One region of the Cellulomonas sp. P5_C5 genome, then DNA from elsewhere that is predicted to be linked to it. Evidence: predicted binding sites of a transcription regulator. Region 1 holds the regulator's gene; the other holds the start of a gene.
The links. Region 1 encodes HspR, which represses chaperone genes until heat shock. Its sites were predicted from a motif close to AAGTTGAGTCNNNNNGACTCAACTT; they were not measured.

Region 1 (4,446 bases):
TCGTCAGCAGGACGGTCGAGCCGTCCGTGACCAGCGAGCGCACGACGTCCCACATGTCCTCGCGCTTGGCGGGGTCCAGGCCGGTCGTCGGCTCGTCGAGGAAGATCACGTCCGGGCGGCCGACGAGGCTCGCGGCCAGGTCGAGCCGGCGACGCATGCCACCCGAGTACGTCTTGGCCGGGCGGTCCGCGGCCGCAGTCAGGTCGAACCACTCCAGCAGCTCGGCGGCGCGGGCACGGGCGCCGGCGCGGCCGAGGTCCAGCAGCGTGCCGAACAGGACGAGGTTCTGGCGGCCGGAGAGGTCCTCGTCGACGGACGCGTACTGGCCGGTGAGGCCGATCGACTGCCGGACGCGCTCGGCGTCCTTGACCACGTCGAAACCGCCGATGCGGGCGTGGCCGGAGTCGGGGACGAGCAGGGTGGACAGGATGCGGACCGCCGTCGTCTTGCCGGCACCGTTGGGGCCGAGCACACCGAGGACGGTGCCGCGAGCGACGGCGAGATCGACGCCCTGGAGGGCCTTCGTCTCGCCGAAGTGCTTGACGAGGCCTTCGGCCTCGATCACCAGGTCTTGTGTCATGGCTCCAGCGTGGAGGGGCGCGCTGACAGCCCACCGACACGCGGCTGACACGGCCGGTGTCGGCGCGACGTCCGCCGATTCGAGCGCCCCGAGCACCGATCCTGCGGACGTCCGAGGAAGTGAGCGCCGGAGCAACCACATCCTCGGACGCTGCTCGTGATCGACCGGGATGTCCGAGGAAGTGAGCGCTGGAACGGCCAGATGCTCGGACGTTGCAGGTCAGCGCAGCGCCGCGAGCAGGCGGTCCAGCTCGTCGTCGGACGTGTAGTAGTGCGGGCTCGCACGGACGACCTCCGTGAGGCCGCGGGCACCGAAGTCGAGCTGGGCCGACGAGATGCGGGTGACGCTGACGTTCACGCCCGCGGCGGCGACCCGGGCGCGGACCTCGTCGGCACGCATCCCGTCGACCGTGAAGGTGACGATGCCGGACTTGCGCACCCCCTTGTCGCGCACCGTGACGCCGAGGGTCTGGGACAGGTCCTCGCGCAGCCGTTCTGCGAGGCCGGTGACACGCTCCTCGATCTGCGCCAAACCGTAGGAGAGCGCGTAGTCGACGGCCGCACCGAGACCCAGGATGTCGGCGATCGACCGTTCCCACGTCTCGAACCGCAGGGCGCCCGGGACCACCTCGTAGGACGTCGGCGACGTCCACCGGGCCGCGCCGAGGCCGAGGACGGGCGGCACCAGGCTGTCGGTGATCGCACGGCTCGCGTACAGGAAGCCGGTGCCGCGCGGTCCGCGCAGGAACTTGCGGCCCGTGGCGGCGAGCAGGTCACAGCCGAGGGTCTCGACGTCGACGTCGAGCTGGCCGACCGACTGGCACGCGTCGAGCAGGAACGGGACGCCGGCCCTCCTGGTGAGGGCGCCCACCGCCTGCGCGGGATTGACGACGCCGCCCCCGGTCGGGATGTGCGTCAGCGCGACGAGGGCGACGTCGCTGTCGAGCCGGCGCTCCAGCCGGTCGAGGTCGACCTGGCCGTGCTCGTCGTCCTCGATCACCTCGAGGGTCGCGCCGGAGCGCTCGCACGCCTGCAGGAGGGCGATCGCGTTGCTGATGTACTCGGTGCGCGCGGTGAGGATGCGCTGGCCGGGCTTGAGCGGGATCGACGAGAACGCGACGTTCCAGGCGGCGGTCGCGCTCTGCACCAGCGCGATCTCGTCCGCCTGCGCACCGACCAGCCGCGCGACCGAGGCGTACACGTCGGCCACCCGCGCCTCGGACTCGGCCTCCGCCTCGTACGGACCGATCTCCGCCTCGCGCGTGAGGTGGGCGACCACGGTGTCCGTCACGACGCTCGGGCGCAGCGCACCACCGGCGTTGTTCAGGTGGGCGACGTGGTCGATGCCGGGCGTGTCACGGCGGGCGCGGTCGAGATCGATCGTCACGATCAGGGAGTCTAGGCAGCGCACACTAGCCGAACGAGGGTCAGCGGCTGCTCGGGCGCCAGAGGACGACGGCGGCGCGGTCGGCCGTCGTCGTCGGTCGGCGGCTGCGGCTGGCTGTGCGGTTGACGGCGACGACGTCGCCGCGGGGGTCGGCCGTGAAGATGCGGCGGCCCGGGTCGACGAACGCGCGCAGGTACTCGACCTGCCGCTTCAGCTGCTCGAGCTCGGTCTCGAGCTCGAGGATCCGCTTGATGCCGGCCAGGTTGACGCCCTCGTCCTGGGACAGCCGCTGCACCTCGCGCAGCGTCGCGATGTCCCGCAGCGAGTACCGCCGGCCGCGGCCGCTGGCCCGGCTGGGGATGACCAGACCGAGCCGGTCGTACTGGCGCAGGGTCTGCGGGTGCATGCCGGCCAGCTCGGCTGCGACCGAGATGACGTAGACCTTGGCGTCCTCGGCAGGCATGGCTACTTCTTGGCCGCGTCGAGCAGGTCTGCGCGCACGTCCTCACCGGACGTCGCGATGCCGAACGCCTGGACGGCCTCGCGGGCGGCGGCACTGAGCCGCTGCGGCACGACGACCTGGACGGTGATGAGCAGATCGCCCTTGCTGCCGGGGATGCCCTTGCCCTTGACGCGCAGGACACGGCCCGACGGGGTGCCCTCGGGGACCTTGACCCGGACGGTCGACCCGTCGAGCGTCGGCACCTCGATCGTGGCGCCCAGCGCGGCCTCGTCGAACGCGACGGGGACCGTGATCCGCAGGTTCTCGCCGTCGATGGTGAACACGGGGTGCGGGGTGACGCGGACGGTGATGACGAGGTCGCCCGCAGGCCCGCCACCGGCGCCGGGGCGGCCCTTGCCGCGCAGCCGGATCTTCTGGCCGTCGCGGACCCCCGCGGGGATACGCGCGTTGACCGTGCGGCCCTCGACGGTGAGCGACACCGTCGACCCCTCGACCGCCTGCCGGAAGGGCAGGGTCGCGCTGGTGGCCAGGTCGGCGCCCTGCTGCGGACCGAACCCTCCCGCGCCGCCGCCGTTGCCGAACAGCCCGCCGAGCAGGTCCTCGAAGCCGGCCGCGCCGCCGGGGGCGTTGGTGTACCGGACGCGACCGCCGCCGGGCTGTCCCCCGCCGAACATGCCGCCGAAGACGTCCTCGAAGCCGGCGCCGCCGCGGCCGCCCGAGGTGAACCGCGGGCCGCCCGCCATGGCACGCAGCTGGTCGTACTGGCCGCGCTGCTCCGGGTCGGACAGCACCGCGTAGGCCTCGCCGACGTCCTTGAACCGCGCCTCCGCCTTGGCGTCCCCCGGGTTGTGGTCCGGGTGCTCCTGGCGCGCGAGCTTGCGGTACGCCTTCTTGATGGTGGCGGCGTCGGCGTCCTTGGGGACGCCGAGGACCGAGTAGAAGTCCTTCTCGAGCCAGTCCTGACCGGTCACGCCGCTCCTTCCTTGATGTTCGTCCGAGGCCCCACGTGTCTGACAGACACGCGGGACCTCGGACGCTACTGCGCTTCTTACGCCTCGGGGTCCACGACCGCGACGCGGGCCGCCCGGATGACCCGGTCGGGCGTGCGGTACCCCGGCTGGAGCACCATCTGCACGGTCGACTCCGTGACGTCCGCGGAGTGCGAGTGCATGAGCGCCTCGTGCACCGCGGGGTCGAACGTCTCCCCCGCCTCGCCGTAGCGGACCACGCCGAACCGGCCGAGGGTGCCCTCGAGCTTCTCCGCGATCGAGACGAACGGTCCGGTGAGGTCACCGTGCTGGCGGGCCAGCTCGATGTCGTCCAGCACCGGGATGAGCGCCTCCACGATGGTGTGCACACCGCGCTCGTGGGCGGCGAGGGCGTCGGCCTTCGACCGCTTCACGAACCCGGAGTACTGCTGCTCGAGGTTGTAGTAGGCCGCCTGCGACCGCTGCAGCTCCTCGAGCCGCTCGGCCGCCAGCTTCTCGACGGCGACGAGCCCCTCGAGCACGACCTCCTCCTCGGCGGAGGCCGCGATGGACTCCGCGTCGGCGAGGATCTGCTCCTCGGGGGTCAGCTCCTCGTTGGCGTCGTCGGGACCCGTCGTCACTTGCGAGCCTCGTCCTCGTCGTCGACGATCTCGGCGTCCACGACGTCCTCGTCGGACGTGGTGTCCGCCGCGGGCTGCTCGTCGGCCGGCGCGTTCGCCGCCATGTTGTCCGCCGAGTAGATCGCCTCGCCGATCTTCTGGCTCACCGCGAGCAGGGCCGAGTGCTTGGCCTTGACCTCGTCGATGTCGGTGCCCGCGAGCGCCGTCTTCAGCTCGGTGACCGCGGTCTGCACCTCGGTCTTCACGTCCTCGGGCAGCTTGTCCGCGTTGTCGGCCAGCAGCTTGTCGGTCGAGTAGGCCAGCTGCTCGGCCGTGTTGCGGGTCTCGGCCTCCTCGCGACGCGCCTTGTCCTCGGCGGCGTGCTCCTCGGCCTCGCGCACCATGCGCTCGATGTCCTCCTTGGGGAGG
Region 2 (26,032 bases), on a different contig from region 1:
CTCGCGGTCGACCCGCCCGCCTTGCGACCTCGGGTCGTCGGCTCGGCGGGTGCCGGGGCGCCGCGGCCGCGGGAGCTGGTGGCGGTGCGGCCGCGGACGATGCCGATGATCTCCTCGGTCAGGTCGTCGTAGCGGTCGGTGATCCAGGCGAGGCCGACGGCGGACCCGGGGGCGTCGCGCACGACGCGGGCCGTCAGGCCGCGACGCTGGTGCAGGCGGCCGAGCGACTGCGGCAGGACCAGCACGCCGATGCCCGCGGCGACGAGGTCGATGGCGTCGGCGGTGGTGGGGACGGGGTCGCCGGCGAACGGGGTGCCGGGCGGGTCGGTCCAGTGCAGCTGGTCGTCGAGGGGGACGAGGAGGGTCTCGTCGTCGAGGTCGGCGGCGTCGACCTCCTCCACGACGCTGACCACGTGGTCCTTGGTCACGACGACGACGGTGGCCTCGGTGTACAGGGAGATGGTCGACAGGTCGTCGCCGAGGACCGGCAGCCGCACGAGGGCGACGTCCGCCCCGCCGGAGCGCAGGAGGGCCACTGCCTCGTCGGGGGACGTGTGCACGAGCTCGACCGGGACGTCGGGAAGCCGCTGCTGCCAGACGCGAAGCCACCGGTCGGGGTTGACGCCCGGCACGAGCGCGAGCCGGAACACGCTCATCGGACCCTCCGGAAGATCACGTCGCGGACCTCGTGACCGAGGTCGAGGCCGCGCTGCTCGAACTTGGTGACGGGCCGGTGCGCGGGCCGCGGCACGAAGCCGTCGGCGGTGTTCTCCAGGAACGGGTCCGCGGTGAGCGCCTCGAGCATGGCGTCCGCGTAGTCCACCCAGTCGGTAGCGCAGTGCAGGGTGCCGCCGACGCGCAGCCGCGACCGCAGCAGCGCCACGTGCGACGGCTGCACGAGCCGGCGCTTGTGGTGGCGGGCCTTGGGCCACGGGTCGGGGAAGAACACGTGCACGGCGTCCAGGCCAGGCTCGCTGGCGGCGACGACGGCGTCACCCTCGCGCGGCGGCACGGCCGGGATCGCGGTCCGGAGCAGGTCGAGGGCGTCGCCGTGGGCGACGCGGACGTTGGTGAGGCCGCCGCGGTCGAGCAGGCCGAGCAGGTTGGCGACGCCGGGCAGGTGGGCCTCGACGGCCAGGTAGTCCCGCGACGGGTCGGCGGCGGCCATCGCCGCGGTGGTCTCACCCATGCCGGAGCCGATCTCGAGGACGACCGGCGCCGACCGCCCGAAGAGCGCGACGGTGTCCAGTGCGCCGTCGGCCGTGAGTGGGATCGGGGAGTCCGCGTCGTGCACCGAGAAGCCGAGCCGCGGCCACAGGAACCGCAGGGCGTCCTCACGCTCGCGGCCCAGCGGGGCGCGGCGCGGGTGGAACGTGCGCAGCGGCTCGTGGGGTCGCGCGGCCACGTGCCGGAACGCGTCGGACGGGAGGCTCACGATCCGCCAGCCTAGGCGCCGCCGGAGGGTGCGATGAGGGCGAACACCTCGCCGAACGGCCCGGACGCGATCGCCATGCGGCCGAACGCGCTGTCCGTCGGCGGGCTGACCACCGTGCCGCCCAGCTCGGTGACCCGTCCGGCCGCGGCATCGATGTCGGTGACGGCGAAGTAGATCGTCCAGGCGGCCGGTGCGTCGCGGCCCGCCTGTGCGCCGTAGCCGCCGACGCCCGCCGCGGGATGACCGTCCAGGGAGAGCGACGCGTAGGTGAAGCCGGGGGCGCTGAGGTCCTCGACCGCGTACCCGAACACCTGCCGGTAGAACGCGACGGCCGTCGGCTGGTCGTGCGACATGACCTCGCACCACACCATGGAGCCGGGCTCGTCGACGACGTCCCAGCCGGTGTGCGAGGCGGCCTCCCAGAGGCCGAACACGGCCCCGGCGGTGTCGACGACGAGCGCCATGCTGCCGAAGTCCATGATCGGCATCGCGGGCACGATCTCCTTGCCGCCGGCCTCGGCGACGGCTGCGACGGTCGCCGCGAGGTCGTCGGTGGCCAGGTAGACGCACCACGCGGGCGGCGGGGCGGGGTCGTCGCCCATGGGCTCGCCGAGCCCGGCGACGCGCCGGTCGCCGACGTAGGCCTGCGTGTAGTAGCCGAGCTCCGGGCCGCCCACCTCGAACTGCCACCCGAGCAGCGGACCGTAGAACGCGCGGGCGACGGCGAGGTCGGGCACGGTGATGTCGGCCCACGCCGGGGTGCCGGGGGGCCAGGCCTCGCGTCGGGTCGTCATGCGACCAGCCAACACCAGGCCCCTTCCGGACGCGCGCCGACGCGCACCGACGAGCCGCCCGACGTGCCGCTGACCGGGACAGACGCGCTCGGACGGGGAGACATCGGGCACGGGTTGTGCTACTCACGTGACATGGCGGACGCACGGGACGGCGCCGGGTCGGCGGTCGTCGCGGATCCGTCCTCCTCCGCGTCGGAGAGCACCCTGACGGTCGTCGTCGCGTTCGGTGCCAACCTGCTCATCGCGGTCGCCAAGTCCGCGGCGGCCGTCATCACCGCGTCGGCGTCGATGCTCGCGGAGGCCGCGCACTCGTGGGCGGACACGGGCAACGAGATCTTCCTGATCATCGCCCAGCGCCGCGCCGCCAAGCCGGCGGATGCGGAGCACCCGCTCGGCTTCGGCCGGGAGGTGTACGTGTGGTCGCTGTTCGCGGCGATCGGGCTGTTCGCGGTGGGCGCGGGGGTGTCGATCACGCACGGCGTCTCGGAGCTGCTGAACCCTGAGCCGGCGGGCGACTTCATCGTCGCGTACGTGGTGCTCGCGGTGTCGTTCGTGCTGGAGGGGATCTCGTTCCTGCAGGCGTCCCGGCAGGCGAAGCGGGCCGCCGCGACGCAGGACCGCGACCTGCTGGAGCACGTCCTGGAGACCTCCGACCCGACCGTCCGCGCGGTGTTCTTCGAGGACGCTGCCGCCCTGGTCGGCATCCTCATCGCGGCGGCAGGCATCGGGCTGCACCAGGTGACCGGGTCCCCGGTGCCCGACGCGATCGGGTCGATCCTCGTCGGCGTGCTGCTCGCGGTCGTCGCAGTTGTCCTCATCGACCGCAACCGCCGGTTCCTCGTCGGCCAGGTGGTGGACCCGCGGGTGAACGACGCGGCCGTCCGCTCGCTGCTCGCGCAGCCCGAGGTCGAGAGGGTCACGGAGATGCGGCTCGAGTTCGTGGGTGCCCGGCAGGTCTACCTCACGGGTGCGGTGGACCTGACCGGGAACATGGCCGAGGACGCGGCGTCGCACGTGCTGGCGTCGCTCGAAAGGCGGCTGGCGAAGACGCCCGCGGTCGTCGGCGCGACGCTCTCGCTCTCCGAGCCGCAGGACCCCGCCCTGTGACCGGCGGCTGGGGGAGGCCGACGGGCAAGGACGTCTCGTCGGGCCTGGTCACCGGGCTGTTCTCCATCCCCGAGGGGATGGCGTACGCGAACATCGGCGGGTTCAACCCTGTCGTCGGCCTGTACTCCGGCGTGGTGTCGACGATCGTCGGGTCGGCGTTCGCGCGGACGGTCCTCATGGTCACGACGCTGACCAGCGCCATCGCACTGTCGTCGGCCAGCGTGCTGGCGGGGGCAGGGCTGGACCCGCACGACCCCGGGGCGATCGCCACGCTGACCCTCCTGGTCGGCGTCGTCATGCTGGTGCTCGGGCTGCTGCGGCTCGGGTCGGTCATGCAGTTCGTGTCGACGGCCGTGATGACCGGGTTCACCACGGGGATCGCGGTGCAGATCATCGCCGGCGAGCTCGGGGACGCCACGGGCTACAAGCCGCAGACGCACAACACGGTCGGCAAGATCGTCGAGGCGCTCGTGCACGTGGGCAGCTGGGACGTGGCCTCCGTCGCCGTCGCGGGCGCGACGATCGTCGTCTGGGTGCTCGCGCGGCTGGTCCGGCGGCTCCGGGCGCTGGCGACGCTGGTCGCGCTGGTGGTCGTGTGGGTGGGGGTGGTCGTCGCGGGGATCGACGTGGAGGACGTCGGGGACATCGCGGCCATCCCGCGCAGCCTGCCGCCGTTCTCGCTCCCGGACCTGTCCGCGGTGCCGGAGCTGGCGCTCGGTGCGGTCGCGGTCGCGCTCGTCGCGCTCGCGCAGGCCGCGGGGATCGGCGCGGCCGTGCCGAACCCGGACGGGTCGCGGCCGAACATGTCGAGGGACTTCGTGGCGCAGGGCATGGCGAACGTGGCGGGTGGGCTGTTCTCGGCGCTGCCCACCGGCGGCTCGCTGTCCCGCACGGGCGTCGCGACGAGCGCCGGGGCGCGCACCCGGTGGTCCGGGGTGTTCGCCGGGCTGTGGCTCGCGCTGGTCGTCGTGCTGGTCGGCCCGTACGCGGAGACCATCCCGATGCCCGTCATCGGTGGGCTGCTGATCCTCATCGGCATCGAGCTGGTGCAGGGCCGCTGGAAGGACATCGTCCTGGTGGTCCGCACGTCGTGGTGGTCGACCGCCGCGATGGTGGTGACGTTCCTGGCGACGACGCAGCTGCCGCTGCAGCAGGCGATCTTCCTGGGCGCCGGGCTCTCGCTCGTGCTCTACGCGGTCTCGTCGTCGCGCGTCGGCCGGCTCCGCGCGATCGAGCGGCGCGACGAGGGCGTGTGGGTCGTCACCGACCCGCCCGCGGAGGTGCCGTCGCACTCGGTCGTCGTGCTCGACTACGCCGGAGCAGGCTTCTTCGCGGAGGTCGCGCGCATCGAGGAGACCTGGCCGGACACCACGCGGACGGTCGGGTCCGCGCTCGTGCTGAGCCTGCGGACGCTGCCCGACGTCCCGTCCGCGACCTTCGTGAAGGCGCTCGACGCGCTCGCGGAACGCCTGCGGGCACGGGACAACCTGCTGCTGCTCTGCGGGGTCTCGTCCGAGTTCCTCGTGGTCGCCGGGCGCAGCGGGCTGCTCGGTGTCGTGGGACTGGAGAATGTCCTGCTCGCCGACGACGAGATCTTCGCCTCCGCCCGCGACGCCGTCGCCCGGGGTCAGGCCTGGGTCGACGACCACCGTGACGCTCGCCCCTCCGACGAAGGAGCACACCGATGATGCAGGAGCAGCCCTCGCCGGTCGTGGCGGCCGACGAACCGTTCCGGGTGCCGGTGCTGAACCTGCTCCGGCTCGCCGTGCCGGCGATCGTCGTCGGGATCGTGAGCGCCCTGACGCTGCTCGGGCTCAGCCGGCTGGCCGGCCTGATCGAGCACTGGGTCTGGGACGACCTGAGCGCGGCGGTCGGGCAGACGTCGGACTCCGCCCTGTGGATCATCGGCGTGCTCACGGCGGCCGGCCTGCTCATCGGGCTCGTCGTCCGGTACGTGCCGGGGCATGCCGGCCCAGACCCGGCCACGCTCGAGCTCGTCGCGGAGCCCCTGCCGCTGCGCGTGCTTCCCGGGCTGGCGCTGGCGCTGGTCCTGATGCTCGCGAGCGGCGTGAGCCTCGGTCCGGAGAACCCGATCATCGGCATCAACGTCGGCCTCGCGGTCGGCGTCGGGATGCGGTTCCTGCCGAAGGTGAAGGCCCCGATCTGGCTGATGATGGCCGTCGCGGGGACCATCGGCGCGATGTTCGGGACGCCCGTCGCGGCGGCCCTGCTGTTCTCGGAGCTGGACCCGGGCGACCGTCGCGTCCCGCTGTGGGACCGGCTGTTCCCGCCGCTCGTCGCCGCCACGGCGGGATCCCTGACGATGATGCAGCTGGAGGACCTCGACCTGGCCGTCGACGTGCCCGCCTACACCTACGGCGGCCTGGACGACCTCGGCCTCGCGATCGCCATCGCGGTCGGCTCCGCGCTCCTCGGCCTGGTGGCGGTGTACCTGTTCGTGCCGATGCACCGCCTGTTCCGACGGATCGGCCACCCGGTGCTCATGCTCACCACCGGCGGCCTGATCCTGGGCCTGCTCGGCGCGCTCGGCGGCGAGGTCACGCTGTTCAAGGGCCTCACGCAGATGCAGGAGCTGCCCGGGCTGGCCGCGACGACCACCGCGCTCGGCTTCCTGGCGATGGCCGGGATCAAGCTCCTGGCCATGCTCGTCGCCGCCACCTCGGGGTTCCGCGGCGGCCGCATCTTCCCGGCGCTGTTCGTCGGGGTCGCGCTCGGGTTCGCGATCCATCAGGCCTGGGACGCGGTGCCGCTCGCCATCGCCGTCAGCGCCGCCGTGGTCGGCATCGTCGTGGCCGCCACCCGCAACGGCTGGCTCAGCATCTTCATGGCGATCGCCGTGGTGCCGCAGGTGACGCTGCTGATCCCGGTCGTCCTGGCGACGCTCGCGGCGTGGCTCATCGTGACCAACCGGCCGGCGTTGCTGGCACCCGCCGACCCGGCGCCCGCGCCCTCGCACGACCCGGCGCCCGCGCCCTCGCACGACCCGGCGCCCGAGGGCCCTCGCGTCACTCCGTGAGGACGCGAGGCTCCGTGGCGTCGTCGTTGCGGCGTCCGCGGACCAGCCGCCCGAGCGCACCCTCGTCCTCGGCGCACGCGCGGCCCACCACGGTGGCCAGCACCAGCGCGAAGCTGAACGCGAACAGCCAGCCGATGTAGGCGAACACCAGGCCGAGCAGCCCGTACTGGTGCGCGCCCGCCTCCAGGACGATGGGCAGGTACACGATGCCGACGACGCTCAGGAGGCACATGAGGAACGCCGTGACGGCACCCGTGAACGCCAGCGCGCGCACGGGGATCTCGGCGCGCAGGAGCGCCCATGGCACGTACGTCCACACGACCGTCCAGACGACCATGCGCACGACGAAGTCCCACAGAGCCGGCAGCGGGACCCCCTCCGTGGCTTCCCGCGTCAGGCCCAGCAGCCCGACCGCGAGGATCACCGCGAGCACCGTCGCCAACCAACGCCACGCGGCGTGCAGCCCGGGCCGCCTGACCTGCCACACCTTGGCGTACATGCGCTCGAGGGCCCGCGAGTAGCTGGTGGCGGTGATGAGGGCGACGACGAGACCGAGCAGGCTGACGCTGCTGCCCAACGTCGCACTCGTGGACACGCTGTCGGCGACGGTGTCCCGCGTCGCGTCGGAGAGCCCCATGCTGTCGGCCATGAACGAGGCGAAGCCCGGCTGGGTGGGCCGGAATGCCGCCATGACGATCATCACCGGCACCACCGAGACGAACGCCTGTGCGGCGAGGGTCATCGCGCGGTCGAAGGGCTCGATGTCCACGAACCCGTCGACCGTGCGCTGCACGAGGCGGCCGACCGGGGTGCGGCGGTAGCGCGCCGCGATCCGAAGGGCGCGGACGCGCGCGCGCTCGACGGTGGTGGTCACGGCAGCCGGGCGTCCAGGAACGCGAGGACCTCGGCGACATAGGTGTCCCGGGCGGGCGCCGGGGACAGCGCCAGGTCGTGCGCACCACCGGGGATCTCGACGAACGTGACGTCGGGCCCGAGGTTCGGGGCCAGCCGCTTCATGTCCGCGACGTCGAGCACGGAGTCGGTGGTCACCAGGGCGTCGTGCCAGACGTCGTCCGGGCCGGACGCGTCGGACGCCAGCACCAGCACAGGGACGTCGACGGCGAGCCCGCGGGCGACGCGTGCATGTCCCCGGCGCACGGCCCGAGCGAACCCGGCGCGTGCCGGGAAGCCGTCCAGCGGCTTCCACGCCAGGTCGTACGACCACTCGCCGCCGGTGCCCTCGTGCAGCGCTCGTCCGTAGTGCGGTCCGACCTTGCCGACCACGACGTTCGGGGCGACCTTGCCGACGCCGTCGATCAGGCCGGTCAGGACGGTGCGCTCGAACCAGTTCCCGCGCAGGTCGAGCCAGGGCGCGTTGAGCACGAGCGCGTCGATGAGCCCCTCGCCGTGGCGTGAGTCGGCCCACAGGGAGGTGACGAGGCCGCCCATCGAGTGGCCGAGCAGGACGACCTCGTCGTGGTCGGCCCGGATGACCCGGATCGCCGCGTCGATCTCCTCCGCGTACGTGCCCAGGTCGGTGATGTGGTTCGCCGGGCGGCCGTCGCGGATGGACCGGCCGTAGTCGCGCAGGTCGAGCGCGTAGACGTCGTAGCCGTGGGCGGCGAGGGTGTCGGCGAACTGCGTGTGGAAGAAGTAGTCGACGAAACCGTGCACGTAGAGGAGGGCGCGTCGGCTGTCCGTCCCCTCGCGATGGACCAGAGTGGCAACCGGGTCAGGCGTCCCGCCGTCGGGTCGCAGGGGGAGGGTGCGGGCGGTCCAGCCGGGTCCGAGCACATCAGGAAGCACGTCGGCGTCGTCGGTCATGGCGTGATCGTCGCACGGGCCGGCTCCCCAGGTGGTCCAAAGAGTTGAGCGGAATAGACTCAACTTCGGCCGTCGTTGCGACAAGCAGTCGATCACTCAGGAGGTCATGTGGACGCCAAGTTCACCACCCGGTCCCAGGAGGCTCTCGGCGACGCCATCCAGCAGGCGTCCGCCGCCGGGAACCCGCAGCTCGAGCCCGCGCACCTGCTCAACGCCCTGCTCCAGCAGGAGGGCGGCGTCGCCAACGGGCTGCTCGACGCCGTCGGGGCCGACCGCACCGCGCTCGGCCGTGCCGTGCGGGGGATGCTCGTCAGCCTGCCGGCCAGCAGCGGCTCCACCGTCGCGCAGCCGTCCGCGTCGCGGGCCACGTCGACCGCGCTCGAGGCCGCCTCGTCCGAGGCGCGCTCGCTCGGCGACGACTACCTGTCCACCGAGCACCTGCTGCTCGGGCTCGCGACCGGCCAGTCCGGGGTCGCCGACGCGCTGCGCGCCCAGGGCGCGTCCCGCGACGCGCTCGCGGCCGCCCTGCCGACGGTCCGCGGGTCCGCACGCGTCACCACCCCGAACCCCGAGGGCACCTACAAGGCGCTCGAGAAGTACGGCGTCGACCTGACGCAGCGCGCCCGCGACGGCAAGCTCGACCCCGTCATCGGCCGCGACTCCGAGATCCGCCGCGTCGTGCAGGTGCTGTCCCGGCGCACCAAGAACAACCCCGTGCTCATCGGCGAGCCCGGCGTCGGCAAGACCGCGGTCGTCGAGGGCCTCGCCCAGCGCATCGTCGCCGGGGACGTCCCCGAGTCGCTGCGCGGCAAGAAGCTCGTCGCGCTCGACCTGGCCGCGATGGTGGCCGGCGCCAAGTACCGCGGCGAGTTCGAGGAGCGGCTCAAGGCCGTGCTCGCGGAGATCACCGGGTCCAACGGCGAGGTCGTCACGTTCATCGACGAGCTGCACACCGTCGTCGGCGCGGGCGCGGGCGGCGAGGGCGCCATGGACGCGGGCAACATGCTCAAGCCCATGCTGGCCCGCGGCGAGCTGCGCCTCGTCGGCGCGACGACGCTCGACGAGTACCGCGAGCGCGTCGAGAAGGACCCCGCCCTGGAGCGGCGGTTCCAGCAGGTGTTCGTGGGCGAGCCGTCCGTCGAGGACACCGTCGCCATCCTGCGCGGGCTCAAGGAGCGGTACGAGGCGCACCACAAGGTGACCATCGCCGACTCCGCGCTCGTCGCCGCGGCGACCCTGTCCGACCGCTACATCACCGGCCGCCAGCTGCCGGACAAGGCCATCGACCTGGTCGACGAGGCCGCGTCGCGCCTGCGCATGGAGCTCGACTCGTCGCCCATCGAGATCGACGAGCTGCAGCGCGCGGTGACCCGGCTCGAGATGGAGGAGGTCGTGCTCTCCGAGTCCGACGACCCCGCCTCGACCGACCGCCTCGCGCGGCTGCGCAAGGACCTCGCCGACCGCCGGGAGGACCTCGCGTCGCTGACCGCGCGGTGGGAGAAGGAGAAGGCGGGGCACAACCTCGTCGGTGACCTGAAGGCGCGCCTCGACACGCTGCGCTCCGACGCCGAGCGGCTGCTGCGCGAGGGTGACCTCGCTGGAGCGGCACGCATCCAGTACGGAGAGCTGCCGGCGCTGCAGGAGCAGATCAGTGCTGCGGAGGCCGACGAGGAGGCGATCGACGCCGCCCCCGACGCTCCGCCGATGATCGCGGAGAAGGTCGGACCCGACGAGGTCGCCGAGGTGGTCGCGCAGTGGACCGGCATCCCCGCCGGCCGGCTGCTGGAGGGTGAGACCGCCAAGCTCCTGCGCATGGAGGAGGTCCTGGGCGAGCGGCTCATCGGGCAGCGGCCCGCGGTCGCGTCCGTGTCCGACGCCGTCCGACGCTCCCGTGCAGGCGTCTCCGACCCTGACCGTCCCACGGGCTCGTTCCTGTTCCTCGGGCCCACCGGTGTCGGCAAGACCGAGCTGGCCAAGGCGCTCGCGGACTTCCTGTTCGACGACGAGCGCGCGATGGTCCGGATCGACATGTCGGAGTACGCCGAGAAGCACTCGGTCGCCCGGCTCGTCGGCGCCCCTCCGGGGTACGTCGGGTACGAGGAGGGCGGTCAGCTGACCGAGGCCGTCCGTCGCCGGCCGTACTCGGTGGTCCTCTTCGACGAGGTCGAGAAGGCGCACCCCGAGGTGTTCGACGTGCTGCTGCAGGTGCTCGACGACGGTCGCCTGACCGACGGGCAGGGCCGCACGGTCGACTTCCGGAACGTCATCCTGGTGCTCACGTCGAACCTGGGCTCGCAGTACCTGGTGGACCCGATGCTGTCCGCCGACGAGAAGCGCGAGGCCGTCATGTCCGCGGTGCGCTCCTCGTTCAAGCCGGAGTTCCTCAACCGGCTCGACGACGTGGTGCTGTTCGACCCGCTGTCGCTCGACGAGCTCGGGCACATCGTGGAGCTGCAGGTCGCGGCGCTGGCGAACCGTCTGAAGGACCGGCGGCTCACGCTCGAGGTCTCACCGGCGGCGCGCGAGTGGCTGGCGCTGGAGGGGTACGACCCCGCCTACGGCGCGCGACCGCTGCGGCGACTGGTGCAGCGTGAGATCGGCGACCGGCTGGCCCGGCAGATCCTGGCGGGGCAGGTCCACGACGGGGACACCGTGGTGGTGGACCGCGGCGAGGACGGCCTGGTGGTGGGGACCTGACGCCTCAGCCGATCCGGGCCACCGCGCCCCGCCTGCTGGTGTCGACCAGGTGGCGGCCCGCCGCCGACACGGAGGTGACGCCGGCCGGGAGCGCCAGCCGCCGGACGAGCTCGCCGTCGCGACGGTCCAGCACGGTCACGAAGGCCGTGCTGGCGCCGTCCTGCGGAGCCTCCACCAGGAGCACGTGGGCACCGTCGGTGAGGAGCTCGCCGACGTAGTCGCCCTGCTGCCGCGGGGCGGTCCACCGGGTCTCGCCCGTCCGCGCGTCGAGCGCGACGACCGCGTCGTCCGAGCAGAGGAACGCGGTCCCGTCGATGATCAGGACGGCCCCGTCGTCCTCGGGGGAGACGGAGACGTCCGCCTCCCAGAGTCGCTTCCCGGTGCGCGCGTCCCACCCGAACGTCAGACCGCCCGTCGACACCTCGAGCCCGGGCACGCTGCCGTCGTCGACCCTGCGGTCGAGCAGCCGCCCGACGACCTCGACCGGCGGCTCGCCGGGCCGGACGACCCGTCGCAGCTGTCCAGCCGGGTCCGAGCGCTCGGTCACGAACCAGCCCTCCTGCGTCGTCCCCCAACCTGTCGTGCCGGGCTCCGCCGGGACCAGGTCCCCGGACGCCGACAGGACGACCGGGCCCCCGGGTGTACCGAACGCGACGATCACGCCGCCCCCGGCGCTGATGGCCGGCTCCTGGTCCGACGCCTCGGCGTGCCGGTACCGCCAGAGCTCCTTGCCGGTGAGCGGGTCGGCGGCGACGACGACGATGTGCCGGTCCTCGACGACGGCGGTCGCGGTCAGCCCGGGCAGGACCGCGAACGAGGACACATAGGGCGCCGGACGGTCGGCCAGCACGTGCCCGTCGGCGAGGTCGAGCACGACGACGCGCGACCGGGTGGCGGGTCGGGGGTCACGCGTGAACGGGGCGGCGCCGTCGGTCACCAGGCAGACCACCCGCTCGGGCTCGGCGCCGGGCTCGGCATCCGGCTCGCAGACCGTCGCGCGCGGGTACGTCGGGTCGGTCTGCGCGGGATCGGCGCCGCTGAGCGGTGCGGACCACAACCGCTCGCCCGTGCTCAGGTCGAGCGCGTCGTAGGACAGCGAGCCGTCCCGGCCGACGAGCACGCCGTGCAGGGCGTCGCGCGCGACCAGCCCGTCGGCGAGCGAGCCGATGCCCAGGTCGGCCCGCCAGAGCACGTCGGCGTGGTCCCCGAGCGGGTCGACGGCCCCCGGCAGCGCGGCGACGCGCGCGTCGGCGGCGCTCTCCAGGGCGTCCGCCACGAGCTGCACCCCGGCGACGAGCAACGCGGCGACCACCGGGATCGCCAGCAGCCACCAGCGCCTCCGCGACCGGACGGGCGCGTCCGGCACGTCGTCGACGTCCTCGACGAGCTCGACGGTGGCGAGCGTGTCGCGGCGTGACATGGCCGGACAGTACCGCCGCCGCGGCTGGCAGGGTGGGCGGATGGCACCTGACCTTGCGCTCCCCGAGTCCCGCGTCGCCGACCCCCGCGACGCCCCGCCGCTGCGCTGGGGTGTCCTGGCGCCGGGCTTCATCGCCGGCCGGTGGGTGCACGCGGTGCGCACGCACACCTCCCAGCGCGTCGTCGCCGCGGGGTCGAGGTCGCTCGAGCGGGCGCAGGCGTTCGCGGACACCCACGGGATCGACCGCGCGTACGGCTCCTACCAGCAGCTCGTCGAGGACCCGGACGTCGACGTCGTGCTCGTCGCCAGCCCGCACAGCCACCACCACGAGCAGGCGCTCCTGGCCATCGCCGCGGGCAAGCACGTGCTCGTCGAGAAGGCCTTCACGCGCAACGCGGCCGAGGCACGGGCGCTCGTCGACGCCGCCCGGTCCGCCGGCGTGCTGCTCATGGAGGCCATGTGGACCCGGTACCTGCCGCACACCGACGTGGTCCGACGGCTGCTCGAGGACGGCGTGCTCGGCGACGTGCACCGCGTGACCGCCGACTACGGCGTGCGCGCGGACCGCGAGCCCACGCACCGGCTGCTCGACCCCGCGCTCGCGGGCGGGGTGCTCCTGGACCTCGGCGTGTACCCGCTGGCGTTCGCGTCGTTCGCCGCGTCCGGTGCGCGTCCGTCGAGCGTCCAGGCGACCGGCGCGCTGGCCGCGACCGGCGTCGACGCCCAGGTGTCGGCGCTCGTCGGCTACGGCCCGGGGCTGCAGGCGTCGGTGTTCACGTCGATGCTCGCCGTGACCCCGCACACCGCGGAGATCGCCGGGTCGGCGGCGCGCGTCGAGGTGGGCCAGAACTTCCACATGCCGACGGCGGTGACCCTGGTCCGCGACGGGGAACGGGTCACGTGGGACGACAACCGGATCCACGGGCACGACGGGCTGTGCTTCCAGGCGGCGGCGCTCGCCGGGTACGTGACCGAGGGGCGCACGGAGTCGCCGTGGCAGCCGCTGGAGGAGACCGTGACGATCCTGGAGACCGCCGACGAGATCCGGCGCCAGCTCGGGGTCACGTACCCGGGGGAGTGAGGGGCGCGTCCGCTCAGCCGACCGGCACCCCGTGCCCGAACCGGAACAGCGGGTCGGCGGTGTCGAACGGGACGTCCTCGCGGGACGCCTCGACGGCGGCCATCGACCGGGGCAGGTCGAACGGCAGCCGCCCTCGGGCCGCGCCCCGGAGCGCGTCGAGCAGGGGCCCGTCGCCGGCGCCGAAGTTCACGACTACCGCCGCGGCCTGGTCGACCAGCGGCGTGAGGATCGCCGGACGGTCCAGGTAGACGTCGAGGATCGTCGGGACCTGCGCGCTGATCGCGTTGATGCGGTCGATCTCGGCCTGCGGGAAGTCCAGCGACCCCGCGTGGAAGAACGCGTCGAACCCGGGCCCGCGCTGCTCGTAGGGGGCCTTGAGCCGCAGGATCGCGACGTCGGCGTCGGCGGGGTCGTCGACCGTGCCGTCGAGGCCCTCGGCGTAGATCCGCAGGCCGGGGGCCAGGGGCAGGATCCCGTCGTTGGTCAGGACGGTCACGGCAGCCGCCTGCGCCGCGAGCCCGGCCGCGCGGAACTCGTCGTTCCCGACGACGGCCGAGGCCGCCTCGACGTCCACGTAGCGCCGGTCGTCGAAGAGGCCGAGCAGGAACTTCTCCCGCAGCAGCCGGCGCACCGACGCGTCGATGCGCTCCTCGGTGACCCGGCCCTTCTGCACGAGCGCGACCACCACCTCCGGGCACGACTCCCCGCCCAGCTGGTCGGCGCCGGCGTCGAGGACGAGCGCGACGCGGTCCTCGACCGAGAGGTGCTCGACGCCCCACGCGCGGGCGGGGAACGGCTGCCCGAAGATCTCGGCGTCGGACACCAGGCCCCAGTCGGTGCAGATGACGCCGTCGAAGCCGAGGTCGTCCCGCAGGAGGTCGAGCACGGGCTTGTTGAACCCGAACCCGACCTCGGGGATCCCCGGCAGCCCGACCGGCATGCCGTAGTACGGCATCATCTGCCGCGTCCCGGCCGCCAGGAGCGCCTTGAAGGGCTCCAGGTGCTCGGCGAACCGGCCGCCGGGGTAGACCTGCTCGCGGCCGTACGCGAAGTGCGGGTCCTCACCGTCCTTCTGCGGTCCGCCGCCCGGGAAGTGCTTGGTCATCGTCGAGACGCTGTCGACGCCGAAGGTCGCACCCTGGAACCCGCGCACGTACGCGGCGCCCATCTGCCCGGTCAACGAGGCGTCCTCGCCGAACGTGCCGTTGGCGCGGGCCCAGCGGGGCTCCGTGGCCAGGTCGACCTGGGGGTGCAGCGCGGTGCGCAGGCCGACGGCCAGGTACTCCTGGCGGGCGACGTCGGCGTGCCGCTCCATGAGGTCCTCGTCGCGCGTCGCCGCGAGGCCGAGGGTCTCGGGCCACTGCGAGAACGGGCCCGAGAGCAGCGCGGTGCCGGGGTTGTCGGTGAACGCGTGCCGGGGGTCGGTCGCGATCGTCGCGGGGATGCCGAGCCGCGTCTCCTCGCACAGGGCCTGGAGCCGGTTGTGCCACTCGGCGAGCTCGCGCGCGCTGCCCGGGACGCCCAGCAGGTTCCAGTGCGTCATGTGCAGGCGGTTGACGTACTCGTCGGCGCTGGGCAGCCCGAACATCGGGTCGCCGTCCGCCAGGGGCCCGGCCGTGATCATGTGCTGGAACAGCTGACCGGCCTTCTCCTCGAGCGTCATCCGGCCGAGCAGGTCCTCGACGCGCTCGTCGACGGGCCGTGCGGGGTCCTGGTAGACGGTCATCAGCGCACGCCCTTGATCCGGTAGACGAGCGCGGCACCGGCCAGCGCGACGACGGCGCCGAACAGGTACCAGGTGGGGTACTGGCCCATGGGCAGGTTCGCACCGACCGCCAGGATGGCGGGGGCCATCGCGGGGGCGAGCGACTGCGGCAGGGCGTTGGCGATGTTGAGGACGCCGAGGTCCTTGGCGGTGTCGTCCTTGCTGGGCAGCACCTGGGTGGCCAGCGCGATGTCGACGGAGAAGAACGCGCCGGCGCCGAGGCCGACGATGGCCTGGCCGACGACGACCAGGGCGATGGTCGGCGCGAACGCGAGCACCACGAGGCCGACGGCCATGATCGCGCCGGCAGCCGCGACGAAGGGGCGGCGCTTGCCGAACCGGTCGGACAGGATGCCGCCGACGGGGCTGGAGACGACCATGCCGATCACCGACGCGAACGTCGCCGTGAGGATGACGCCGGTGGCCTCCTGCTCGGACAGGTCGAACTTGCCCACCAGGTAGTACGGCAGGAACGTCGCGATGCCCGCGTAGCCGAACATCACCATGAACTTGGTCAGCCAGGTCCAGCCGAAGTCGGGGTGCTTGCGCGGGTTGAACACGAACGAGCCGAAGAACTGGCCGACGGTGAACCGCTGCGCGGGCGCGTGCTCGAGCCTGCGGTCGCGCAGCACCGCGGCGAACAGCAGCGAGAAGATCAGCCCGAGCGCGGCGGGGACGATGAACCTGGCGGCGTCGGCGGAGATCCGGTTGACGATGACGCTGCCCAGCAGTATCGCGAGCGGCGTCGCCATGCCGACGAGGCCGGACACCTTGCCGCGGCGCTCGACCGGCACCTGGTCCGGGATGGTGGCGTTCGCGGCGGCGAGCACGGCGTTGAACGCGGCCTGCGCGACGCACCAGCCCACGAGCACCAGCGCGACGGACTGCGCGGTGCCGACGACGGTCAGGGCCGCGGCGCCGACGACCGCACCGCCGACGATCCACGGGCGGCGCATGCCGAGCCGGCTGGTCGTCCGGTCGGACAGGCGGCCGGCCAGCGGGTTGCAGATGAGCGCGAACAGCGCGCCGACCCCCATGACCATCCCGAGCTGCGCCGGGGCGGCCGCGGCGCCGACCAGGTGGTCGATCTTGAACGCCATCGACACCATCACGGGCGTCAGCAGCGCCATGTAGACGCCGAGGTTCGCGACGCCGAGGAACGGGAGGTAGCTGCGGGGTTCGCGGCCGGCGGGCGGCGGCGTGGTCGCGGTCGGGACCGCCTGGGCTGCGCCGGTCAGCGGCGCCGTGGGCTGCGAGAGGGCCATGCGTCGACTCCTGTGTCGGACGGCGGGTGGGACCATCATTGAATCCCGACCACGTGGTAAGTAGGGAAGTTACCACCCGGTCGGGATTGACGGAAGACGGTACTTACCATCTGGTCGGAATTAGCCGTCGCATGCGATCCTGTCGCCATGACGACGGAGGTCACGACCGCATCCAGCGCCCGCGCCGGTGGCTACGCGAAGGGCCGCGCGACCCGCGAGGAGATCCTCGACGCCGCCATGCAGCTGTTCGGCGAGGTCGGCTACCACACCGCGTCCCTGCGCGAGGTGGCCTCCCGCGTCGGCATCTCCCACCCGGGCCTGCTGCACCACTTCTCCAGCAAGGCCGTGCTGCTCGCGGCGGTCCTGGAGCGTCGCGACGAGGTCGACGAGGTCGCGTTCGAGGCCAACCTGGCCGCCGGGCACGACTACTTCGACGCCCTCGCGATGCTCATCGACCGCAACGCCGCACGGCCGGGCATCGTCGAGCTGTACGCGACGCTCTCCGCCGAGGCCACGTCTCCCGACCACCCCGCGCACGGGTACTTCCAGGACCGGTACCGCCGGGTCATCGCGATGACCCTGACCGGGTTCGAGCGCTGGCGCGACGAGGGCCGCCTCCGGCCCGGCACCGACCCGCTCACCGCCGCCCGCCTCACCGTCGCGGTGATGGACGGCATGCAGATCCAGTGGCTGCTCGCCGCCGACACCCCGGACACCCGCCCGGACATGGCAGCGGCGTTGCGCGCCCACTTCCGCGGCCTGCTGACGGACTGAAGCGCCACCCCGATCCGCCGAGAACGTCAGATCGCCGCGAGAACGTCAGTTCAGAGTGACGTTCTCGCGGCGAATCGACGTTCTCGACGGTGGCTCCCGGTGATCACCCCTCCGCCGGGACGGGCCGACTCGTGCGTTCGGTGGGTCAGCCGGCGGCGGCCTTGACCACGAGCGTGTCCAGCGCCTCGCGGTCGAAGCCGGCCAGGCCGAACTCGGCGATCACCTTGGCGGGCATCTGCATGATCATCGCCTGCATGGTCTCGTCGAGCGGACCCATGTCGGCCGGCGGCACCAGGGCCGCCTGCAGCAGCGGGCCGCCTACCGGGTGCGCGAACCACTCCTCGATCGTCGACATCACCGTGAGCTCGCCCCAGAGCGGCTCGCCCTCGACGTCGAGCGACACGGACCCACGGAGGTCGCGCGACGACGCTCCGACCTCGATCACGAACTCGCCGCCCTCGACCACCCAGCGGTGCAGGCCGGGGTGCCAGTAGGACAGGTCGCGGCCGGTCAGACCGAACGTGACCTCGCGGGACTCGCCCGGCTCGAGCGTCACCTTGGCGAACGCCTTGAGCTCGCGCGTCGGCCGCAGGACGGAGGCCTCGGGGTCGCGGACGTAGACCTGGACCACCTCGGACCCCGCCACGGAGCCCGTGTTGGTGACCGTGACCTGCACGGACACGTCCGTGCCGTCGAGCGAGGCCGTGATCCCGTCGTAGGCGAACGTCGTGTACGACAGCCCGTGGCCGAACGGGTAGGCGACGTCCATCGCACGGGTGTCGTACCAGCGGTAGCCCACCAGGACGCCCTCGCCGTAGCGGACGACACCGGCCTCGCCGGGGAAGTTCCCGAACGCGGGGGTGTCCTCGATGCGGTGGGGGATCGTCTCGGTGAGCCGGCCGGACGGCGACCGGACGCCGAGCAGCAGGTCGGCGACGGCCGACCCGCCGGCCTGCCCGCCGAGCCACGTCTCGAGGATCGCCGGGGCGAGGTCGCGCCAGTCGGTCACGCTGACCGCCGAGCCGTTGGCGAGCACCACGACGACCCGCGGGTTGACCTCGGCGATCGCGCGGAGCGTGGCGACCTGGTTGTCGGGCAGCCCGAGGCGCGGGCGGTCGTAGCCCTCGGACTCGTCGGGACCGGGCAGGCCGAGGAACGCGACGACGGTCTGCGCGGCACGAGCGACCTCCACCGCCTCCGCGAGCAGCGTGGCGTCGTCGCCGGCCGGCCCGCCTGCGATGGTGAACCCGGCGGCGAACGCGAGGTCGCCGGCCGTCCGCAGGGCGTCGAGCGGGGCGTCGAGTCGCGTCGGGTTGACCTGCGAGGAGCCAGCACCCTGGTAGCGGGGGGTGCGCGCGAACTCACCGATGACGGCGACGCCCTCGACCGACGCGAGCGGGAGCAGCCCGCCGTCGTTCTTCAGCAGCACGGACCCGGCGGCGGCGGCCTCGCGGGCGAGCTCGTGGTGGGCGTCGACGTCGAACGTGTCGTCCGCCTCGATCCCGGGCAGGGACCTGGCGACCAGGTGGAGCACGCGGCGGGCGGCGACGTCGAGCACCGCCTCGTCGAGCGAGCCCTCGCGGACGGCCGCCACGACCTCCTCGTCGGGACGCGGGCCCGCGGCGGGCATCTGCAGGTCGAGGCCAGCCGCCAGGGCGGGGACGCGGTCGTGCACGGCGCCCCAGTCGGACACGACGAGCCCCTCGAAGGCCCACTCGTCGCGCAGGATCTCGGTGAGGAGCCAGTGGTTCTCGGACGCGTACGTGCCGTTGACCTTGTTGTACGCGCACATGACCGTCCACGGCTGCGCGTCCTTCACGACGCGCTCGAACGCCGGCAGGTAGATCTCGCGCAGCGTGCGCTCGTCGATCTCGGCGGACACGCGCATGCGGTCCGACTCCTGGTTGTTCGCCGCGAAGTGCTTGAGCGACGTCCCGACGCCCTGGCTCTGGATGCCCCGCACGATCGCGGTGCCCAGCGCGCCGGCGACCACCGGGTCCTCGGACACGTACTCGAAGTTGCGACCGCACAGGGGGGTCCGCTTGATGTTGACGCCCGGGCCCAGCAGCACGGCGACGTCGTTGGCACGCGTCTCCCGGCCGAGCGCCTCGCCGACGCGGGTGACCAGCTCGACGTCCCACGACGAGCCCAGCGCGGCGGCCGTCGGGAAGCAGGTGGCCGGCACCGAGTCGCCGAGCCCGAGGTGGTCGGCGTCCTCGGCCTGCTTGCGCAGGCCGTGCGGGCCATCCGTGACCATGACCGCCGGGACGCCCACGCGCTCGACGCCCTCCGTGTGCCAGAAGTCGGAGCCGGACGTCAGCGACGCCTTCTCCTCCAGGGTCAGCTGGGCCAGGACACGCTCGACGTCGAATACCTGCGTCATCGCGGGGTACCTCCTCGGTGGGGTTCGTTGTCCGCCACCATAGCCCATTACCTACCACGTGGTAAGAGTCGAGGAAGGCCGGTCAGGGCAGCCGTGCAGTCCCGTCGAGGAACGAGCCCGTGACCCCGCCGCCGTCGACGACCGCCAGGCACAGCCCCACCCGGTCGCCGCCCGACCACGAGCGCTCGGTCGGGGACCAGGTCACCGTGCGGACGCCGGCCTCGATCTCGCTCGCGTCGAGCACGCACGCCCGGGCGACCCGCGCGTCGGCGGACTGCTGGCCGGGCCACACCGCCTCCGGCGCGAACGTGAACTCGGTGACCACCTGGGCCTCGTGCGACTCCGCGCACGGGACCACGCGCACGGTGTCGACCCGCCCGTCGGCAGGCACCGACAGCACGCAGTTGCCGGTGACCAGCTGCTGCGCACGCGCGTCCCGGGCGGCGGGCACGTCCGCGGGCAGAGGCCGGGTGCCCATCACGGTGAGCACGGCGACCGTCACCCCGACCACCAGGCCGATCGTCCCGACGACACCCAGGACGGCCCCGGCGATCGCGAGGCCGCGCCCGCGTGTGTGCCGTGCCGCGAGACGCCGGAACGCCACGACCGCCAGCACCAGGGCCACCGGACCGAGCCCGAGGATCCCGGTGACCAGCGACCAGACCGCCGTCGGCTCCACCCGGGCGCGCGGCTCGGTCCACCCGGGCGCGTAGTGCACCGCCGGGTAGCCGTACGGGTCGCGGGGGTCGCTCAGGACTACGCTCCCGTGCCCGCGAGCACGAGGCTGCCGGCGACCGCCGACCCGGTCATGCCGGGCTCGTCGCCGTAGTACACGCAGTAGGCGGTCGTGCCGCCACCGGCGAAGGCGTCGGGGTGCGGGTAGTACAGCTCGACGTTGCCGTTGTCGAAGTAGCCGGGGACGAGGGCCTCCGTGAGGGTGTCGCAGGAGCTCCACGCCTCGTTGAACGCCGAGTCCGACACGTCCTCGGGGTCGAGGCTCACCGGGGCCGACAGCTCGACGAGGGCGACGACCTCGGCGTCGTGCGGGACGGCGCAGTCGACGGGGTCGGTGTCCGTCATGTCGTACTCCCACGCGTACGTGGTCAGGCAGGTGCCGGCGGTGAGGTCGGTGCGCAGCGCGAAGTCGGGCAGCTGCTCACCGGCGTCCGAGCCGGTCGCGCCGTCGTCGGTCCCGTCGTCCAGCCCGTCCTCGAACCCTTCCTCCATCCCCTGCTCGAACTCGTCCAGGATCCCGGTCGAGCTCCCCGTGCTGCCGATGAGCCAGAAGACGAACACGATGTACGCGGCGATCGCGAGCATCCAGAGGATCCCGACCGCACCGATGACGATGCCGGCGATGGCCCAGCCGCGGCCGGCCTTGCCAGAGACCTTGATGCGGCGCAGCGCAGCGATGCCGAGCCCGAGCCCGACCGGCCCCGAGAGCCCGCCGAGGATGAACAGGCCGGCGGTGCTGGTGACGAACGACGCGATCGCCATGCCCTCCGTGGGCGGCGCGGCATAGGGCTGCCCGTACCCGTACGGCTGCCCGCCGTAGGGCGGCGGCACCTGCTCGTACCCGGGTGCGCCGTACTGGGGTGCGCCGTACTGCGGCTGCGGAGCCCCGTACTGCGGAGCGCCGTACTGCGGCTGCGGGGAGCCGTACTGCGGTGCGCCGTACTCCGGTGCGCCGTACTGAGGCTGCGGCGCCGGAGCGCCGTACGGGGGCGACGCGGGGCCGGCCTGCTGCTGGCCGTAGGGCGTCGGTGTCGCGTAGGGGCCGGACTGCGGCGGGAGCGTCGGCGGCACGCCGTAGGGAGCCGTCGGTGCGGTCTCGCCGACCGGTGTCAGCACCGCCTCGTACCCGCTGGGCGCCACGGCCTCGTGCCCGCTGGGCGGGATGGGGACGGTCGGCGTCGGGTCGGCGGGGACGGCGTAGGGGTCGGGAACCGGAGCCGGCCCCCCAGGCTCGTTGCTCATGCGCGCACGGTAGCCCACCGCGCACCCGCGACGACGCCCCTTTCCACAGACATCACCCCGCGATGTCGAGCACGACCGGCACGTGGTCGGAGGGAGCCTTGCCCTTGCGCTCGTTGCGCTCGATGGTCGCCCCGGTCACCCGCGCGGCCAGCGCGGGCGTGGCGTAGGTGAGGTCGATGCGCATGCCCTCGTTCCGGGGGAACCGCAGCTGCTGGTAGTCCCAGTAGGTGTAGGTGTGCTCGGCGGGAAGGTGGACCCGGGAGACCTCGGTGTACCCGGCCCCGGCGATCGCGGTGAACGCGTCGCGCTCCGCGGGGCTCACGTGCGTGCGGCCGGCGAAGAAGCCGATGTCCCAGACGTCCGTGTCCAGCGGCGCGATGTTCCAGTCCCCGACGAGGGCCACCTGGGCGTCGGCGTCGGCGGCGAGCCAGCCCGCGGCGGCGTCGCGCAGGCGGCCCAGCCAGTCGAGCTTGTACGCGTAGTGGGGGTCCTCGAGCTCGCGGCCGTTGGGCACGTACAGGCTCCACACCCGCACACCGCCGCACGTCGCGCCGAGCGCCCGAGCCTCCGCGGCAGCCGGGTCGCCCCACGTGGGCATGCCGGGGAACCCGACCTCGACGTCCTCGATGCCGACCTTCGAGATGATCGCGACGCCGTTCCACTGGCTGAACCCGGTCGTCGCCACCTCGTAGCCGAGCGCCTCGAAACCCTCGCGCGGGAACTGGTCGTCCTTGCACTTGGTCTCCTGCAGGGCGAGGACGTCGACGCCCGTCCGCTCCAGGAAGGCGAGGGCGCGGTCCGCTCGCGCGCGGATCGAGTTGATGTTCCAGGTGGCCAGGCGCATGGGGCAGGACGCTACCCGGAGCAGGCGACCGTTGAGCCGACCGGACGATTCGGACAATCAGGTGTTGAGCGGGAGGAACCGCTCCCGTACGGTGCAGGACAACAGTCCAACAGGAGGGCACCGAGGTGGAGCACGCGCTCACCGGACGCCGCGCGCTCGTCACCGGCGGCGCCTCCGGGATCGGACGTTCCGTCGCGCTGGCCCTGGCGCGGGCAGGGGCCGACGTCGCCGTCACGCACCTGTCGCACGACGCCACGGCCGTCGTCGCCGAGATCAAGGAGACGGGTCAGATCGCGGCGTCGTTCCAGGTGGACCTGCGCCGCAGCTGGGACGTCGACAAGGCGGTCGGCGACGCCGCGGCAGCGCTCGGCGGCGGGATCGACATCCTCGTCAACAACGTGGGCGGACCGGTCGACCGGCGCAACGTCCCCGCGATGGACGACGCCCACTGGCACGGCGTGCTCGACCTCAACCTGTCGTCGGCCTTCTACGCGAGCCGGTCGGCGCTCGCGGTCATGCCCGACGGCGGTCGCATCATCACGATCGGCGCCCAGGCGGCGCGCAGCGGCGGGGGCACCGGGATGGTCGCCTACACCACGGCCAAGGCGGCGCTCGAGGGGTTCAGCCGGGCGCTCGCGCGCGAGCTGGGGCCGCGACGGATCACCGTGAACGTGGTCGCGCCGGGGTTCGTCGGCGGCACCCCGCTGCACGCGACGTACACCCCGGAACCGGCGCAGCGTGCCGCGGTCGCCGCCTCCGCGCTGAACCGGGCGGGTGCTCCCGACGACATCGCCGGGGCGGTCGTCTTCCTGGCCTCCGAGGGCGCCTCGTTCGTGACGGGCACGGTCCTCGACGTCAACGGCGGCGCGTACTTCACCTGACGCCACCCCCGGCAACGACCGCACTCCTGCGGGGTGGGACCTGCACGAGTGCGGACGCTCGCGTCTGTGCATCGACGACGTCCGCGCTCCGGCGGGGTGGGGCCTGCACGAGTGCGGACGTTGCGGAGCGCACGCCGGTGGGGCGTGGGTCAGGCGTCCGACGGCCAGCCGCTGACGGCCGACCACGCCCAGGAGGCCGCGTCGTGCGCGGGGGGCAGCGGGTCGCGCTCCAGCCACGCGACGAGCACCCCGATGACCGACCCGGCGAGCGCCGCCGCGGCGATCGGCCGGGGCAGCCCTGCCAGGGCCGGGGGCGCGCCGTGCAGCTCCAGGCCCTCCAGCGCGAGCGCCGCGATGCGCCGGCGCAGCCGCGTGACGGCGACGGGGGAGCCGTGCTCGCCCAGCGCGCTGCGGTACAGGCCGACGTTCTCGGCGACGTGCGTGGCGTAGCGGACCAGCACGTCCGGAGGCGTCGCGGTGCCGGTGCCGGGGTGGATCTGGGAGAGGTCGGCGCCGACGAGGGCGGCCTGCGCGTCGAGGGCGTCGGCCAGCAGCGTGTCGGTGTCGTCGTAGTGCTGGTAGAAGGTGCTGCGGTTCACGGTGGCGCGGTCGGCGACGTCGGCGACCGAGATCTCGTCGAGGGCGCGTTCCCGTGCGAGCGAGAGCAGGGCATCCTGGAGCAGTCGGCGGGTGCGCAGCACTCGCGGATCCACCCGGGCGCCTTCGTCCTGGATCGTCACCCGACCCATGATGCCACCGACAAGTAACCGACACCTGTCGGGTATCCTGCACCGTCGACCAAGGAGTGAACATGGCACGCGTGCTGGACCGTCTGGGCCGGGGAAGCTTCCGCCACCGCTGGATCGTGCTCGTCGCGTGGCTGCTGGTGCTCGCCGCCGCCGCGTTCGGAGCCGTCGCGTCCGGGCTGAACATCTCGGACTCGTTCTCCATCCCGGGGACCGAGTCCCAGCGGGCGCAGGAGCTCGTCGCGGAGCGGCTGGGCGACCAGGCCGCCGACGTCGGCTCGGACAGCAGCATGTCCGCCCAGCAGGGTGGCGAGACCTCGAGCGCACGCGTCGTCGTCGCGGCGCCCGAGGGTGAGTCGTTCCTCACCGGCACCGGGATCCCGGACGTCCTGACCGCGCTCGCGCCCGTCTCCGACGCGGAGGACGTCGTCGCGGTCTCCGACCCCGTGACCGCCCAGGCGGTCGCCCCGGACGGCAGCGTCATGTACGTGGATGTGTCGTTCGGCGTGGGGGTCGACGACATCCCGGCCGCGACCACGGAAGCGCTCGAGGACGCCGCGGCGAGCCTCGAGGCCGACGGGTACGAGGTCGCGCTGGCCGGCGGCCCGTTCACCCACCCGCTCGAGCTCGCGGGACCGATGGAGGCGATCGGGCTCGTCGTCGCGCTGATCGTGCTCGTCGTGACCTTCGGGTCGCTCCTCGCGGCCGGCATGCCGATCCTCACCGCGCTGCTCGGTGTCGGCATCGGGGTCGCGGGCGTGCTGTCGCTGTCGGGGATCGCGAACATCTCCTCCTCGACGCTGACGCTCGCGCTCATGCTCGGCCTCGCGGTCGGCATCGACTACGCGCTGTTCCTGCTGTCCCGGCACCGCCAGCAGCTGGCCGACGGGATGGCGCCGGAGGCGTCGGCCGGTCACGCGGTCGGCACCGCCGGCAGCGCCGTGGTCTTCGCCGGCACGACCGTCGTCATCGCGCTCGCGGCCCTCACCGTGACCGGCATCCCGTTCCTGTCCGCGATGGGTCTGGCCGCGGCGGCCACCGTCGTCATCGCCGTCCTCGTGGCCATCACGCTGCTGCCGGCGATCATGGGCTTCGCCGGGGAGCGTCTGCGTCCGCGCGGTCGCGCCGCCAAGCAGGCCGAGAAGTCGCGCACGGCGGAGAACCGCTGGGGCGTCTTCACGACGTCGCACCCCGTCATCACGCTGCTCGTCGCGGCGGCCGTGCTGCTCACGATCGCGGTGCCCGCGCTGAGCATGCGGCTCGGCCTGCCGAACGCCGGTCGTGAGCCGGAGGGCTCGGGCGACCGTGCGGCCTACGAGATGCTCGCCGACGGATTCGGCCCGGGCTTCAACGGCCCGCTCGTGGTCCTGGTCGACGCCGCCGACGACCCGTCGGCCCTCCCCGGTGCCGTCGAGGAGGTCGTCGCGTCAGTCTCGGCCCTGCCCGACGTCGCCTACGCCGCTCCGATCGCGGCGCCCGGCGCGGCCGAGGGTGCCGAGGCGGCGCTCGTCGTCGTCATCCCGACCGGCGCCCCGGACTCCGAGGAGACCGCCGACCTGGTGCACGCGATCCGTGACGCCCGCCCGGACATCGAGACCACGACCGGCACGCAGCTCTGGGTGACCGGCGCCGCCGCGGCGAACATCGACATCACCGAGAAGCTCGCGGACGCGTTCCCGCTCTTCCTGCTGATCGTCGTCGGGCTGGCGATCGTCCTGCTGATGGTCGCGTTCCGGTCGCTGCTGGTGCCGGTGACCGCGGTGCTGGGCTTCCTGCTGACGATCGCCGCCTCGTTCGGTGCGACGACCGCCGTGTTCCAGTGGGGGTGGCTGGCTCCCGCGTTCAACGTCGACTCCACCGGGCCGCTGCTCAGCTTCCTGCCGATCCTGCTGGTCGGTGTGCTGTTCGGGCTCGCGATGGACTACCAGGTGTTCCTGGTCTCCCGGATGCGTGAGGAGCACGTGCACGGCGCCGAGCCGATCCCGTCGGTCCGCATCGGGTT

Region 2: a site for HspR is predicted at 8,239-8,263, ahead of clpB (ATP-dependent chaperone ClpB). Genes of this name have one in related genera too.

Annotation. Positions count from the first base shown of each region.
Region 1 is NZ_JBFULY010000047.1:13,666-18,111, forward strand. Features, by position in the region: gene ACXJKF_RS21765 (ATP-binding cassette domain-containing protein) at 1-580, opposite strand, end outside; gene ACXJKF_RS21770 (aminotransferase class V-fold PLP-dependent enzyme) at 800-1,966, opposite strand; gene ACXJKF_RS21775 (heat shock protein transcriptional repressor HspR) at 2,007-2,429, opposite strand; gene ACXJKF_RS21780 (DnaJ C-terminal domain-containing protein) at 2,432-3,400, opposite strand; gene grpE (nucleotide exchange factor GrpE) at 3,478-4,038, opposite strand; partial or broken gene ACXJKF_RS21790 (Hsp70 family protein) at 4,035-4,446, opposite strand, start outside.
Region 2 is NZ_JBFULY010000010.1:80,823-106,854, reverse strand. Features, by position in the region: gene ACXJKF_RS11385 (LysR substrate-binding domain-containing protein) at 1-656, opposite strand, end outside; gene trmB (tRNA (guanosine(46)-N7)-methyltransferase TrmB) at 653-1,435, opposite strand; gene ACXJKF_RS11375 (VOC family protein) at 1,447-2,229, opposite strand; gene ACXJKF_RS11370 (cation diffusion facilitator family transporter) at 2,362-3,336, shown strand; gene ACXJKF_RS11365 (SulP family inorganic anion transporter) at 3,333-5,024, shown strand; gene ACXJKF_RS11360 (ion channel protein) at 5,021-6,373, shown strand; gene ACXJKF_RS11355 (hypothetical protein) at 6,363-7,247, opposite strand; gene ACXJKF_RS11350 (alpha/beta hydrolase) at 7,244-8,197, opposite strand; gene clpB (ATP-dependent chaperone ClpB) at 8,306-10,894, shown strand; gene ACXJKF_RS11340 (outer membrane protein assembly factor BamB family protein) at 10,899-12,314, opposite strand; gene ACXJKF_RS11335 (Gfo/Idh/MocA family protein) at 12,355-13,395, shown strand; gene ACXJKF_RS11330 (glycoside hydrolase family 3 protein) at 13,409-15,121, opposite strand; gene ACXJKF_RS11325 (MFS transporter) at 15,121-16,425, opposite strand; gene ACXJKF_RS11320 (TetR/AcrR family transcriptional regulator) at 16,573-17,199, shown strand; gene ACXJKF_RS11315 (aryl-beta-d-glycosidase) at 17,345-19,582, opposite strand; gene ACXJKF_RS11310 (DUF4190 domain-containing protein) at 19,665-20,300, opposite strand; gene ACXJKF_RS11305 (DUF4190 domain-containing protein) at 20,339-21,559, opposite strand; gene ACXJKF_RS11300 (exodeoxyribonuclease III) at 21,612-22,403, opposite strand; gene ACXJKF_RS11295 (SDR family NAD(P)-dependent oxidoreductase) at 22,529-23,284, shown strand; gene ACXJKF_RS11290 (TetR/AcrR family transcriptional regulator) at 23,434-24,024, opposite strand; gene ACXJKF_RS11285 (MMPL family transporter) at 24,096-26,032, shown strand, end outside.